2 regions of the Enterobacter sp. I4 genome follow, and region 1 is predicted to be linked to the other one. Evidence: predicted binding sites of a transcription regulator. Region 1 holds the regulator's gene; the other holds the start of a gene.

Region 1 (6,266 bases):
TGCCAGGCGGCTCCGGCGGTCACCAGCGGACGGATCTGATAGGTGTCTTTATAACTCACCACCTCTCCCGTACGCCCGTTGCGGATGCGGATATCCTTGGTTTCGATATCGCGCGACATCAGATTTTGCCCACTCACGCCAACCGTCCAGTTTTCACCGAAATCAGCAGCAATACCGGCATCGACGTTGAAGCCGGTGTCGTCGGTACGGTAGCGGCTGTCGTTCCACTTACTACTGTCGTAATCGTAGATTGAGGTGGTGTAGTTATAAAGCCAGGTTTGTTGCAGCTTTGGCGTGACGCCAACGTAAACCGGAACGCCGCCAAGATCGAACTGGCGGGCCACCGCAATACCGTAGTCGGACACAATTGCCGCCCGGCCGGACGCCGTAGAGTTCAGGTTTTTGGTGATTTGATCGGTACCGTTTAGCGCGGCGTCCAGCGCCACGCCGGCAGCCACCGCATCGCTTCCCTGAATACCGCGCAGATAATCAATATCCTGCTGATCGATAGAGGAGCTGACCCGGCCATGGGCGTAGCCTTTCGCCATAAAGGCCACCGAGAGCACATCGTTAGGGATACTGACGGCAATTCCGGCGCCCGCGTTAGCGCGTGCGGTTTTGCCCTTCAGGTAGTCCAGCTCATCAGCGAGATCTTTCGCGGCGCCCTGGAACTGATTGATCGAACCTAATGGATTGGTGATGATATCAATGGGCGTCAGGCTATCAACCACATCCTTGTAGCGATTGATTTTGTCGTTAATGGTGTCGATCTCGTCCTGAAGATTGTCTTCATCGGTCACCTGCACGCCAACGGACGGCAAAATGACCGTCACGTCATCCTCAGGTTTAGACTTTGCCAGCAGCGCAGGGTTGATTAACGCCCCGCTGCCATAGCTGCCTGCTGCCACGCCCGTGCCGCCCATTGCGTCACTACGCGCTTCCGTCCAGGTATTGGCTGCTCCCGCCTGATTTGCCATAAAAAAGGAGACAGCGATGCTAACCATCGAAAACTTAAAATGTTTTTTCACAGTGTGCTCGTAAATAGTTTGTTATTAGTTAACCCTGTCTGTTATCACCCAAACAGGAACGAACTATTGCTGTGAATAAGTGCAAAAAGACCCGCTATTTCCTTAAGTTAAATTCCATCCCGGCCTGTTGTAATATGTGACGACCATCAATATTTATAGAAGAGGAAATTATTTTCGCCCAGGTTTTCCATCGTGCGGACCAAAAAATTGAGGCGGATGATCCACCCAGCGGTCTTCGCGGGTCGCGGCATATACCGGATTGAGCGGATAGTAGATGCGGTTATGTTTTTTATTGGCCTCCCCCACTACCAGCAAGCGCACCTCTTCATCGGTGTTGTTGATAAAGGTATGGCAGACTCCCGTCCCGGCAGGGAACCCCACGCTGTCTCCGGGTTCGAGCTTCCACAGATAGCCATTGATCCAGGCCTCCGGGTAACCCTCCAGAACGTACACAAACTCTTCTTCGTCGCTTTCAGCATGGGGATAAGACGTGCGGCGTCCGGGCGGCAGCCGTTCATGGTGAATACCGATGCGGCCCAGCCCCAGCTTGCGGGACAGCGGCGCACCAATTGAAAAATGTTCGTTGCTGTCAGGATAGGTGGCGTTATCGGCACCTTCTACGTCCCGCCAGTGCCGAATACAGTCAGGTCTTTTCATTATGCATTCTCCCCATTTGCGATGCGTCAGGTATAGCACAGCCCGGCGGATCTCGGTGTTTTTATCAGAACATGATAAAGTGAGGGTTTTCTACCCTTTCCACATCCGAGGTGCCCGATGGACAAGTCCACAAAAGAGCTGTTAGCGCAAGCTGAAAAGCTGTGCGCGCAACGCAATGTGCGCCTGACCCCGCAGCGCCTTGAGGTACTGCGTCTGATGAGCCTGCAGCAGGGCGCCATCAGCGCGTACGATTTGCTCGACCTGCTGCGCGAAAGCGAGCCGCAGGCAAAACCGCCAACCGTCTACCGGGCGCTCGATTTCCTGCTCGAACAAGGGTTTGTGCATAAGGTGGAATCAACAAACAGCTACGTGCTTTGCCACCTTTTCGACCAGCCGACCCACACGTCCGCTATGTTTATCTGCGATCGTTGCGGCGTGGTAAAGGAGGAAGGTGCAGAAGGCGTGGAAGATATTATGCATACGCTGGCAGCCAGAATGGGCTTTGCGCTACGCCATAACGTGATAGAAGCACACGGCTTATGCTCTGCCTGCGTGGAGGTGGAATCATGCCGCCATCAGGATGCCTGCCAGCACGATCACTCCATTCTGGTGAAGAAAAAGCCGCGCTGACGGCAAAGAAAAAGGCGGCTCATGGCCGCCCTTTGGGGTACTGTCCGGTTACCAGCGGTAGTCGTTACGGGTTTCCCAGTCTTTGACTTCGTTTTCCGCCTGATCTTTTTCGTAACCGTAGCGCTCCTGGATTTTACCTACCAGCTGATCGCGCTTGCCTTCAATGACGGTCATATCGTCATCTGTCAGCTTACCCCACTGTTCTTTCGCTTTACCTTTGAATTGCTTCCAGTTGCCGCCGATTTCATCTTTATTCATAATCGTGTCCTCGTGTTAAGCGTCTAAGAGTATCGTCCGCTTCGTTCTTTTCTGCTGGACGTGATTATTATTGTAGTTAAGGATTCGGCAGCTGGTTTTATATTCGGAATCTTTAACCGTTACGATATATCGCTTCGGGCAGGAAACCAGGTATTGTTTCGCCAGTGGCGACGCCAGATAACAGCCAGCGAAAGGCCGCGCAGTGAGAGAAAGACCGCCAGCGCAAGCCACAGACCGTGGTTGCCGAGATACGGCAGCGTCAACAGCGTCAGGCCGAACCCCGCCGCAGCGACGGCCATGCTGTTACGCATCTCCGCCCCTCGCGTCGCACCGATAAACATGCCGTCCAGCAGATAGCACCACACGCCCACCACCGGTAAAACCACCTGCCAGAGGATATAGCGATCTGCCAGCTCGCGCAGCGTGGGCAACGAGGTGAGTAGCGCGACAATATGCCCGCCAAAGCAGGCGTAAACCAGCGCAAAAATCAGTGCCACCAGGCCCGCCTGCCGGCAGGCTGCACGCCATACTTCGCGCAGCTGGCCGCTTTCACGCGCGCCATAGGCCTGACCTGAGTGCGCTTCTACGGCGTAAGCAAAGCCATCCAGCGCGTATGCGGTAAAGGTCAGGAGCGTCATCAGAACGGCGTTGACCGCAACTATTTCTGGCCCAAGGCGCGCGCCAAAAACCGTCAGTGCGCCAAAGCACAGCTGCAACAGGAGCGAACGCAGCATGATGTCGCGATTGAGCGCCAGCAGCTTACGCATATTGCCGCGCCAGGCCGTTTTCAGCAGCGCAAGCGTAATACCGCGCATCGCCAGCACGCGCCAGACCATCCACAAACCGATAAGCAGCGTGCCGTATTCGGCGATTGCCGTGGCCAGCGCCGCGCCGCGGACGTTCATGTGCAGCCCCATTACCAGCCAGAGATCGAGGACAATATTGAGAAGGTTACCCACCACCAGCAGGATCACCGGCGCGCGGGCATACTGCACGCCCAGCAGCCAGCCCAGCAGGACCAGGTTTGCCAGTGAAGCAGGCGCGCTCAGCCAGCGAATTTCAAGGAACCGCCGGGCCTGCTCCAGTACAGCATCACTGCCGCCCACAATATGAAGCGCCAGATCGATAAGCGGCGTACGCAACAGAACGATTAACGCGCCGGCACCAAAAGCCAGGATAAGCGGCTGAACCAGCGCGCGAGCAAGACGCAGGGGATCTTTTGCACCGTACGCCTGGGCCGTCAGGCCTGTCGTACTCATGCGCAAAAAGAGCAGCAGCATAAAGAGGAAGCTGGTCGCCGTTGCGCCAATCGCGACGCCGCCCAGATAAATCGGCGAATCCAGATGCCCGATTACCGCCGTATCAACCAGCCCCAGCAGAGGAACGGTGATATTGGAAAAAATCATCGGTAGCGCAAGACGCCACAACGCCTTATCGGCAGAAGTTAGCAAGGCCATTGAAATTACCGGAATCAGAAAATAAGCCAGGCCGCAGAGGAACTGCGGCCTGTCAGGAAGAGATTACAGCCATTCGCCGTTGCGGATAACACCTACCGCCAGGCCTTCAACAGAGAAGTTCTGCTCGCGGAGATCCACTACAATGGGGGAAAACTCGCTGTTTTCTGGCAGAAGCTGTACGGTATTACCCTGTTTCTTCAGGCGCTTAACCGTCACTTCATCATCGATGCGCGCCACGACCACTTGTCCGTTACGCACGTCCTGGGTTTTGTGTACCGCCAGCAGATCGCCATCAAGAATACCGATATCTTTCATGGACATTCCGCTAACGCGCAGCAGGAAATCAGCGCTCGGCTTGAACATGCCCGGGTCAACCTGATAGTGCCCTTCGATATGCTGCTGTGCCAGCAGGGGTTCACCTGCGGCGACGCGACCCACCAGCGGAATACCGGTCTCTTCTTCCACCAGCAGACGAATACCGCGTGACGCGCCGGAAACTATCTCAATGACGCCTTTACGCGCCAGCGCCTTAAGGTGCTCTTCGGCAGCATTAGGAGAACGGAAGCCCAGACGCTGCGCGATTTCTGCACGCGTGGGTGGCATACCCGTCTGGCCGATATGATCCCGAATGAGATCAAACACCTCTTGCTGCCTGGTCGTTAACGCTTTCATTCCGCCCCCTGGGTGTATATACAGTTATGCTGTGAGTATATACAGTCAAAGGCGATTTTGGAACCAAAAACTGCACAAAAAACCAGGGACTTAATTATTCCTCGAGGCTCATCGGAAATGTGACCAAAGCAGCGTGACCCAGGTTATTACCGCAGTGATAATCGACAGCAGCACGGCGGCAGAGCCCATGTCTTTCGCACGGCCAGAAAGCTCATGGAATTCTGACCCAATACGGTCAACGACGGCCTCAATAGCGCTATTAAGAATTTCCACTATCATCACCAACAGTACGGAGCCAATTAAAAGCACGCGGGTAATCGCGTCAACATCAAGGAAACAGGCGATAATCACCGCAACAATAGCTGCGATACCCTCCTGGCGAAATGCGGCTTCATTGATCCACGCGGCACGGAAACCTTTCCAGGAATAGCCGGCGGCTTTAATGATTCGGGTTAACCCAGTGGTATTATTGGCCATTTAAAGAACCTTTCAGGAAAAAGAGCGTCTGTAACAGGGGGCACAGCGCGTTGCGCTACAGCCTCAAGTATGACGGGTAACAACAGAAATTTTGCGCGCTTTCTGTTATCCTTGCGCCGCAATTGCATTATTAACCAGAGGCTTTACATCGTTTATGTCCGGCTGGCCACGAATTTACTACAAATTACTTAATTTACCATTAAGCGTACTGGTAAAAAGTAAGTCTATTCCAGCAGAACCCGCGCTGGAATTAGGGCTCGATACGTCGCGCCCTATTATGTACGTTTTGCCTTATAACTCGAAGGCAGACCTGCTGACGCTTCGCGCTCAATGTCTGGCGCACGATTTACCCGACCCGCTTGAGCCGCTGGAAGTCGACGGCACCCTGCTGCCGCGCTACGTGTTCATTCATGGCGGGCCACGCGTGTTTACCTATTACACGCCGAAAGAAGAGTCCATCAAGCTGTTCCATGACTACCTCGATCTGCACCGCAGCAACCCCGATCTGGACGTACAGATGGTGCCGGTGTCGGTGATGTTTGGGCGTCGTCCGGGACGCGAAAAAGGGGAAGAGAACCCGCCGCTGCGCATGCTCAACGGCATTCAGAAGTTCTTCGCCGTCTCCTGGCTGGGACGCGACAGCTTTGTCCGCTTCTCTCCTTCCGTTTCATTGCGCCGCATGGCGGACGAACACGGCACCGATAAGATCATTGCGCAAAAGCTGGCGCGCGTTGCCCGGATGCACTTTGCACGCCAGCGTCTGGCGGCCGTGGGACCACGCCTTCCGGCGCGACAGGATCTGTTCAACAAGCTTCTGGCATCCAAAGCGATTGCCCGTGCAGTAGAAGACGAAGCGCGCAGCAAGAAAATTTCACACGAGAAAGCGCAGCAGAACGCGATTGCGCTGATGGAAGAGATCGCCGCGAACTTCTCCTACGAGATGATTCGTCTGTCCGACCGTATTCTCGGCTTCACGTGGAACCGCCTATATCAGGGCATTAACGTCCACAACGCCGAGCGCGTGCGTCAGTTAGCGCACGACGGCCATGAGATTGTCTACGTGCCCTGCCACCGCAGCCACATGGAC
Region 2 (6,266 bases), 110 kb from region 1:
TATGCCACAATACGCTATTGTTAAGTCATTTTGTGACCGGTGACGAAAAAAACAATATTCCCTGAAAACGGGGGGTGGAAACCCGATGTTGCAGCAGAAAAAGGACTGGGAAACGCGAGAAAACGCATTTGCTGCTTTCTCCATGGGGCCGCTGACCGATTTCTGGCGCCAGCGTGAGGAAGATGAGTTTACGGGCGTCGGGGATATCCCGGTACGCTTCGTTCGTTTCCGTGATGAAAAAAATGACCGGGTGATTGTGGTCTGCCCCGGGCGTATCGAAAGCTACATCAAATATGCCGAGCTGGCGTATGACCTGTTCCATCTGGGTTTTGACGTGTTAATTATCGACCATCGCGGGCAGGGACTCTCCGGCCGGATGTTGCCGGATACCCATCGCGGCCACGTGGATAACTTCAGCGATTACGTCGACGATCTGGCCGCCTTCTGGCAGCAGGAAGTGCAGCCCGGCCCGTGGCGCAAGCGCTATATTCTGGCGCACTCCATGGGCGGCGCCATTTCTACGCTCTTTTTGCAGCGCTACGATCACCAGTGCGATGCCATTGCGCTTACCGCGCCGATGTATGGCATCGTGATACGTTTTCCGGACTGGATGGTGCGCCATCTTCTCGACTGGGCTGAGGGCCATCAGCGCATTCGCGAAGGTTACGCCATCGGAACGGGGCGCTGGCGGGCTTTGCCGTTTGCCATCAACGTCTTAACCCACAGCCGGCAGCGTTATCGCCGCAACCTGCGCTTCTATGCCGACGAGCCGCGCCTGCGCGTTGGCGGCCCCACCTGGCACTGGGTGCGGGAAGGTATTCATGCCGGTGAGCAGGTGCTGGCTGGCGTTGGCGATGATGACACGCCGACGCTCCTGATTCAGGCAGAAGAAGAGCGTGTGGTAGATAACCGCATGCACGACCGCTATTGTGAACTGCGCGCCGCCGCGGGCCACCCCTGTGAAGGGGGTAAACCGCTGGTCATCAACGGCGCGTACCATGAGATCCTTTTTGAAAAGGACGCTATGCGCTCAGTCGCGCTCAACGCCATTGTTGAATTTTTCAACAGGCATAACTGATTCTTGTTTTTACCAGAGGTTTAAATCCCTATGTACCAGGTTGTTGCATCTGATTTAGATGGCACGCTGCTTTCTCCCGACCACACCCTGTCGCCTTACGCGAAAGAGACCTTAAAACTCCTGACTGCCCGCGGCGTGAACTTTGTGTTCGCCACGGGCCGCCACCACGTGGACGTGGGGCAGATCCGCGATAACCTGGAGATCAGGTCGTACATGATCACCTCCAACGGTGCGCGCGTGCATGACACGGACGGCAACCTGATTTTCACCCACAACCTGGATCGCGATATTGCCACCGATCTGTTTGGCGTGGTGCATAACAACCCGGATATCGTTACCAACGTTTACCGCGACGACGAATGGTTTATGAACCGTCATCGTCCGGACGAAATGCGCTTCTTCAAGGAAGCGGTGTTCAGCTATTCCCTGTATGAGCCGGGTTTGCTGGATCCTGAAGGGATCAGCAAGGTGTTCTTTACCTGTGAAAGCCACGAAGCCCTGCTGCCGCTGGAGCAGGCGATTAACGCGCGCTGGGGCGACCGCGTAAACGTGAGCTTCTCCACGCTGACCTGTCTGGAAGTGATGGCGGGCGGGGTGTCCAAAGGCCATGCGCTGGAAGCGGTAGCAAAACGCCTGGGCTTTGATCTGAAAGACTGCATCGCCTTTGGCGACGGCATGAACGATGCCGAGATGCTCTCTATGGCGGGCAAAGGCTGCATCATGCAGAACGCGCACCAGCGCCTGAAGGATCTGCACCCGGAGCTGGAGGTCATCGGCACCAACGGCGACAACGCGGTACCAAAATACCTGCGCAAGCTGTTCCTTGAATAATCTTCATTCGGTTATTTATTGTTCAGATGTCAACTAAAGAGTTCGCTACAATGCCTCTCCTTCTTTCTCAGAGACAAGCATTGTGGCGCTACTCATTATCACCACTATCCTGTGGGCCTTCTCCTTTAGCCTGATTGGCGAATACCTTGCCGGATCGGTCGACAGCTACTTCTCGGTGCTGATGCGCGTAGGGCTGGCGGCGCTGGTGTTTCTGCCGTTCCTGCGCACCCGCGGGCAAACGCTGAAAACCATTCTGCTGTACATGCTGGTGGGCGCGATGCAGCTCGGCATCATGTACCTCTTCAGCTTCAGGGCTTACGTTTACCTGTCCGTCTCGGAGTTTCTGCTCTTTACCGTGCTTACGCCGCTCTATATCACGCTGATTTACGATCTGCTGAGCAAGCGCCGCCTGCGCTGGGGATATCTGCTGAGCGCCGCGCTGGCGGTGGTTGGCGCGGCGATCATTCGCTACGACAAGGTGAGCGATCACTTCTGGACCGGGCTGATGTTCGTCCAGCTCGCCAATATCAGCTTCGCCATCGGTATGGTGGGCTACAAGCGCCTGATGGAAACCCGCCCGATGCCACAGCACAACGCGTTTGCGTGGTTCTATACGGGCGCGGCGATCGTCGCGGTGGCGGCGTGGTTTCTGCTCGGCAACCCGCAAAAGCTGCCGACTACCTCCGTGCAGTGGGGAGTGCTGGTCTGGCTGGGCGTGGTGGCGTCAGGGCTGGGATATTTCATGTGGAACTACGGCGCTACGCAGGTAGACGCCGGTACGCTTGGGATCATGAACAACGTGCACGTGCCGGCGGGGCTGCTGGTGAACCTCGCCATCTGGCAGGAACAGCCGCACTGGCCGAGCTTCCTTATTGGGGGAACGGTGATCCTGGCTTCGCTGTGGGTACATCGCCGCTGGGTCGCTCCGCGCTCCGCACAAATGGAAGATGGTCGCACGCGTGGTTCCGCGCTGAGCGAATAAACGCTTCCGTAATCGGCTGACGCTGCTCGCCGTCGCGCACGGCGGCGTACAGCCGGCTCCACAGTCCTTCACCCAGGGTTTTGGTCACGACAAGACCCTGCCGTTCAACGGTCTCGACCACCCAGTGCGGCAGCGCCGCGATCCCCATTCTGGCCGCCACCATCTGGATCAGCAGCAGGGTATTGTCCACGCTTTTCAGCTGTGGGCTAATGCCAGCGGGCTGCAGGAAGTGACGCCAGATATCCAGGCGACTGCGCTGCACCGGGTAAATCAGCAGCGTTTCGCTGGCAAGATCTTCCGGCGTAATGCGCGTTTTGGCGGCCAGCGGGTGATCCGGCGCCAGCACCAGACGCACCTCAAAATCAAACATCGGCGAATAGTGCAGGCCGCTGCGCGGCAGAATGTCCGAGGTCATCACCAGATCCAGCTCGCCCTGCTGGAGCGACGGCTGCGGATCAAACGTGACGCCGGATTTGAAGTCCATCTCCACCTGCGGCCACTTCTGGCGGAAGTTCTCAAGCGCGGGGGTCAGCCACTGAATACAGCTGTGACACTCAATGGCGATGCGCAGCGTGGTCTGCTGCGGCTCGTTGCAGGACTGCAGCGCGCTGGCAATTTGCGGCAGTACCTGGTTAGCCAGCTGAAGCAGAATTTCGCCCTGCGGCGTAAAGCGCAGCGGCTGGCTCTTACGCACGAAAAGACGGAAGCCGAGGCGTTGTTCCAGATCGCTGAACTGGTGCGAAAGGGCAGACTGGGTCTGGTGCAGCGTGGCCGCTGCCGCCGCAAGAGAACCGCAGTTCCGCAACGCTTGTAGCGTTTTCAGGTGTTTAATCTCGATCATGAAAGTCCTTCACTTCGCCATGAACATTTTGCGCTTGAGGAATATACAGTACCTGCCAATTATAGAAGTGTAAACATCTGGACGTCTAAATAACGAATTTCTACAAGGGGTATGCCATGACAATCCGCAATCACACTCTCGGTTTCCCTCGCGTTGGCCTGCGTCGCGAGCTGAAAAAAGCGCAAGAAAGCTACTGGGCGGGTAATGCCACCCGTGAAGAACTGCTGGCGGTGGGGCGTGAGCTTCGTGCTCGTCACTGGGAGCAGCAAAAGCAGGCGGGCATTGACCTGCTGCCGGTGGGCGATTTTGCCTGGTACGACCATGTTCTGACGACCAGCCTGCTGCTTGGCAACGTGCCGGCTCGTCATCAGAACAACGATGGATCGGTAGATATCGATACCCTGTTCCGCATTGGCCGTGGCCGTGCGCCAACGGGTGAGCCAGCGGCGGCGGCGGAAATGACCAAATGGTTTAACACCAACTATCACTATATGGTGCCGGAGTTTGTAAAAGGCCAGCAGTTCAGGCTGACCTGGACCCAGCTTCTGGATGAAGTGGACGAAGCGCTGGCGCTGGGCCACCAGGTAAAACCGGTGCTGCTGGGGCCGGTAACGTACCTGTGGCTGGGTAAAGTGAAAGGCGAGCAGTTCGATCGTCTGAGCCTGCTGAAGGACATTCTGCCGGTCTACAAACAGGTGCTGATTGAGCTGGGCAAACGCGGCATTCAGTGGGTGCAAATCGACGAGCCGGCGCTGGTGCTCGAGCTGCCCCAGGTTTGGCTCGACGCCTTCAGGCCGGCGTATGACGCGCTCACAGGGCAGGTGAAGCTGCTGCTGACCACCTATTTCGAGGGCGTGACGCCGAACCTCGGCACCATCGCCAGATTGCCGGTGCAGGGCCTACACGTTGACCTCGTACACGGTAAAGACGATGTCTCGGAACTGCACAAGCGACTGCCCGCAGACTGGCTGCTCTCCGCTGGCCTGATTAGCGGCCGTAACGTCTGGCGCGCCGATCTGACGGAGAAATATGCGCAAATCAAAGATATCGTCGGCAAACGTGAGCTGTGGGTGGCCTCGTCCTGTTCCCTGCTGCACAGCCCGATCGACCTGAGCGTAGAGACCCGCCTGGATGCCGAGGTAAAAAGCTGGTTTGCCTTCGCCCTGCAAAAATGTGAAGAGCTGGCCCTGCTGCGCGACGCGCTGAACAGCGGCGATACGGCGGCGATTGCCGACTGGAGCGCACCGATCCAGGCACGTCGCCACTCGGCGCGCGTGCATAACCCGGCGGTGGAGAAACGTCTGGCGGCCATCACCGGCCAGGACAGCCAGCGTCAAAGCCCCTATGAAGTGCGCGCCGAAGCCCAGCGCGCCCGCTTCAACCTGCCCGCGTGGCCGACCACGACCATCGGCTCCTTCCCGCAAACGACGGAGATCCGCAGCCTGCGCCTGGACTTCAAAAAGGGCAACCTTGATGCGAACCACTACCGCACCGGTATCGCCGAACACATCAAGCAGGCGATCGTCGAGCAGGAACGCCTCGGGCTGGACGTGCTGGTACACGGCGAGGCCGAGCGTAACGACATGGTGGAATACTTTGGTGAACACCTGGACGGCTTCGTCTTTACCCAGAACGGCTGGGTGCAGAGCTACGGATCCCGCTGCGTGAAGCCGCCGGTGGTTATTGGCGACGTCAGCCGCCCCGAAGCGATCACGGTTGAGTGGGCGAAGTATGCCCAGTCGCTGACCGACAGGCCGGTAAAAGGCATGCTGACCGGGCCGGTGACGATCCTCTGCTGGTCCTTCCCGCGCGAAGACGTGACCCGCGAAACCATCGCCAAACAGATAGCGCTGGCGCTGCGGGATGAAGTAGCGGATCTGGAGGCGGCGGGCATTGGCATCATTCAGATCGACGAGCCGGCGCTGCGCGAAGGTCTGCCGCTGCGCCGCAGCGACTGGGATGCCTATTTACGGTGGGGCGTGGAAGCGTTCCGCATCAGCGCCGCCGTCGCTAAGGACGACACGCAGATCCACACCCACATGTGCTACTGCGAATTTAACGACATCATGGATTCGATTGCCGCGCTGGATGCCGACGTTATTACCATCGAGACCTCGCGTTCAGACATGGAACTGCTGGAGTCGTTTGAAGAGTTCGACTACCCGAATGAAATAGGGCCGGGCGTGTATGACATTCACTCCCCGAACGTGCCGAGCGTGGAGTGGATTGAAGCCCTGCTGCAAAAAGCGGCCCAGCGCATCCCCGCGGAACGCCTGTGGGTGAACCCGGACTGCGGCCTGAAAACCCGCGGCTGGCCGGAGACGCGCGCGGCGCTGGCGAACATGGTGAAGGCGGCGCAGAACTTGCGTCAGGGTTAAGTCATTAGTCATATCTATAGCCCGGTAAGGCGTAGCCGCCGCCGGGCTTCTGCTTTACGCTTTCTTTCCGCCGTACTGGCTGAACCACGCCAGCATTCTCTGCCAGCCATCTTTCGCGGATTCGGCGTGATAGCTCGGACGATAGTCGGCGTTAAA

The links. Region 1 encodes LexA, which represses DNA repair genes until DNA is damaged. Its sites were predicted from a motif close to TNCTGTATGTACATACAGNA; they were not measured.
Region 2: a site for LexA is predicted at 3,764-3,783, ahead of metR (HTH-type transcriptional regulator MetR). Genes of this name have one in related genera too.

What each region holds. Positions count from the first base shown of each region.
Region 1 is NZ_JALBUO010000001.1:137,738-144,003, reverse strand. It holds gene traF (conjugal transfer protein TraF) at 1-1,028, opposite strand, end outside; gene MOQ06_RS00680 (cupin domain-containing protein) at 1,197-1,685, opposite strand; gene zur (zinc uptake transcriptional repressor Zur) at 1,803-2,315, shown strand; gene MOQ06_RS00670 (CsbD family protein) at 2,364-2,573, opposite strand; gene dinF (MATE family efflux transporter DinF) at 2,693-4,030, opposite strand; gene lexA (transcriptional repressor LexA) at 4,094-4,702, opposite strand; gene MOQ06_RS00655 (diacylglycerol kinase) at 4,811-5,179, opposite strand; gene plsB (glycerol-3-phosphate 1-O-acyltransferase PlsB) at 5,334-6,266, shown strand, end outside.
Region 2 is NZ_JALBUO010000001.1:24,173-30,438, forward strand. It holds gene pldB (lysophospholipase L2) at 86-1,078, shown strand; gene yigL (sugar/pyridoxal phosphate phosphatase YigL) at 1,109-1,909, shown strand; gene MOQ06_RS00150 (carboxylate/amino acid/amine transporter) at 1,992-2,891, shown strand; gene metR (HTH-type transcriptional regulator MetR) at 2,779-3,732, opposite strand; gene metE (5-methyltetrahydropteroyltriglutamate--homocysteine S-methyltransferase) at 3,849-6,110, shown strand; gene MOQ06_RS00165 (dienelactone hydrolase family protein) at 6,165-6,266, opposite strand, start outside.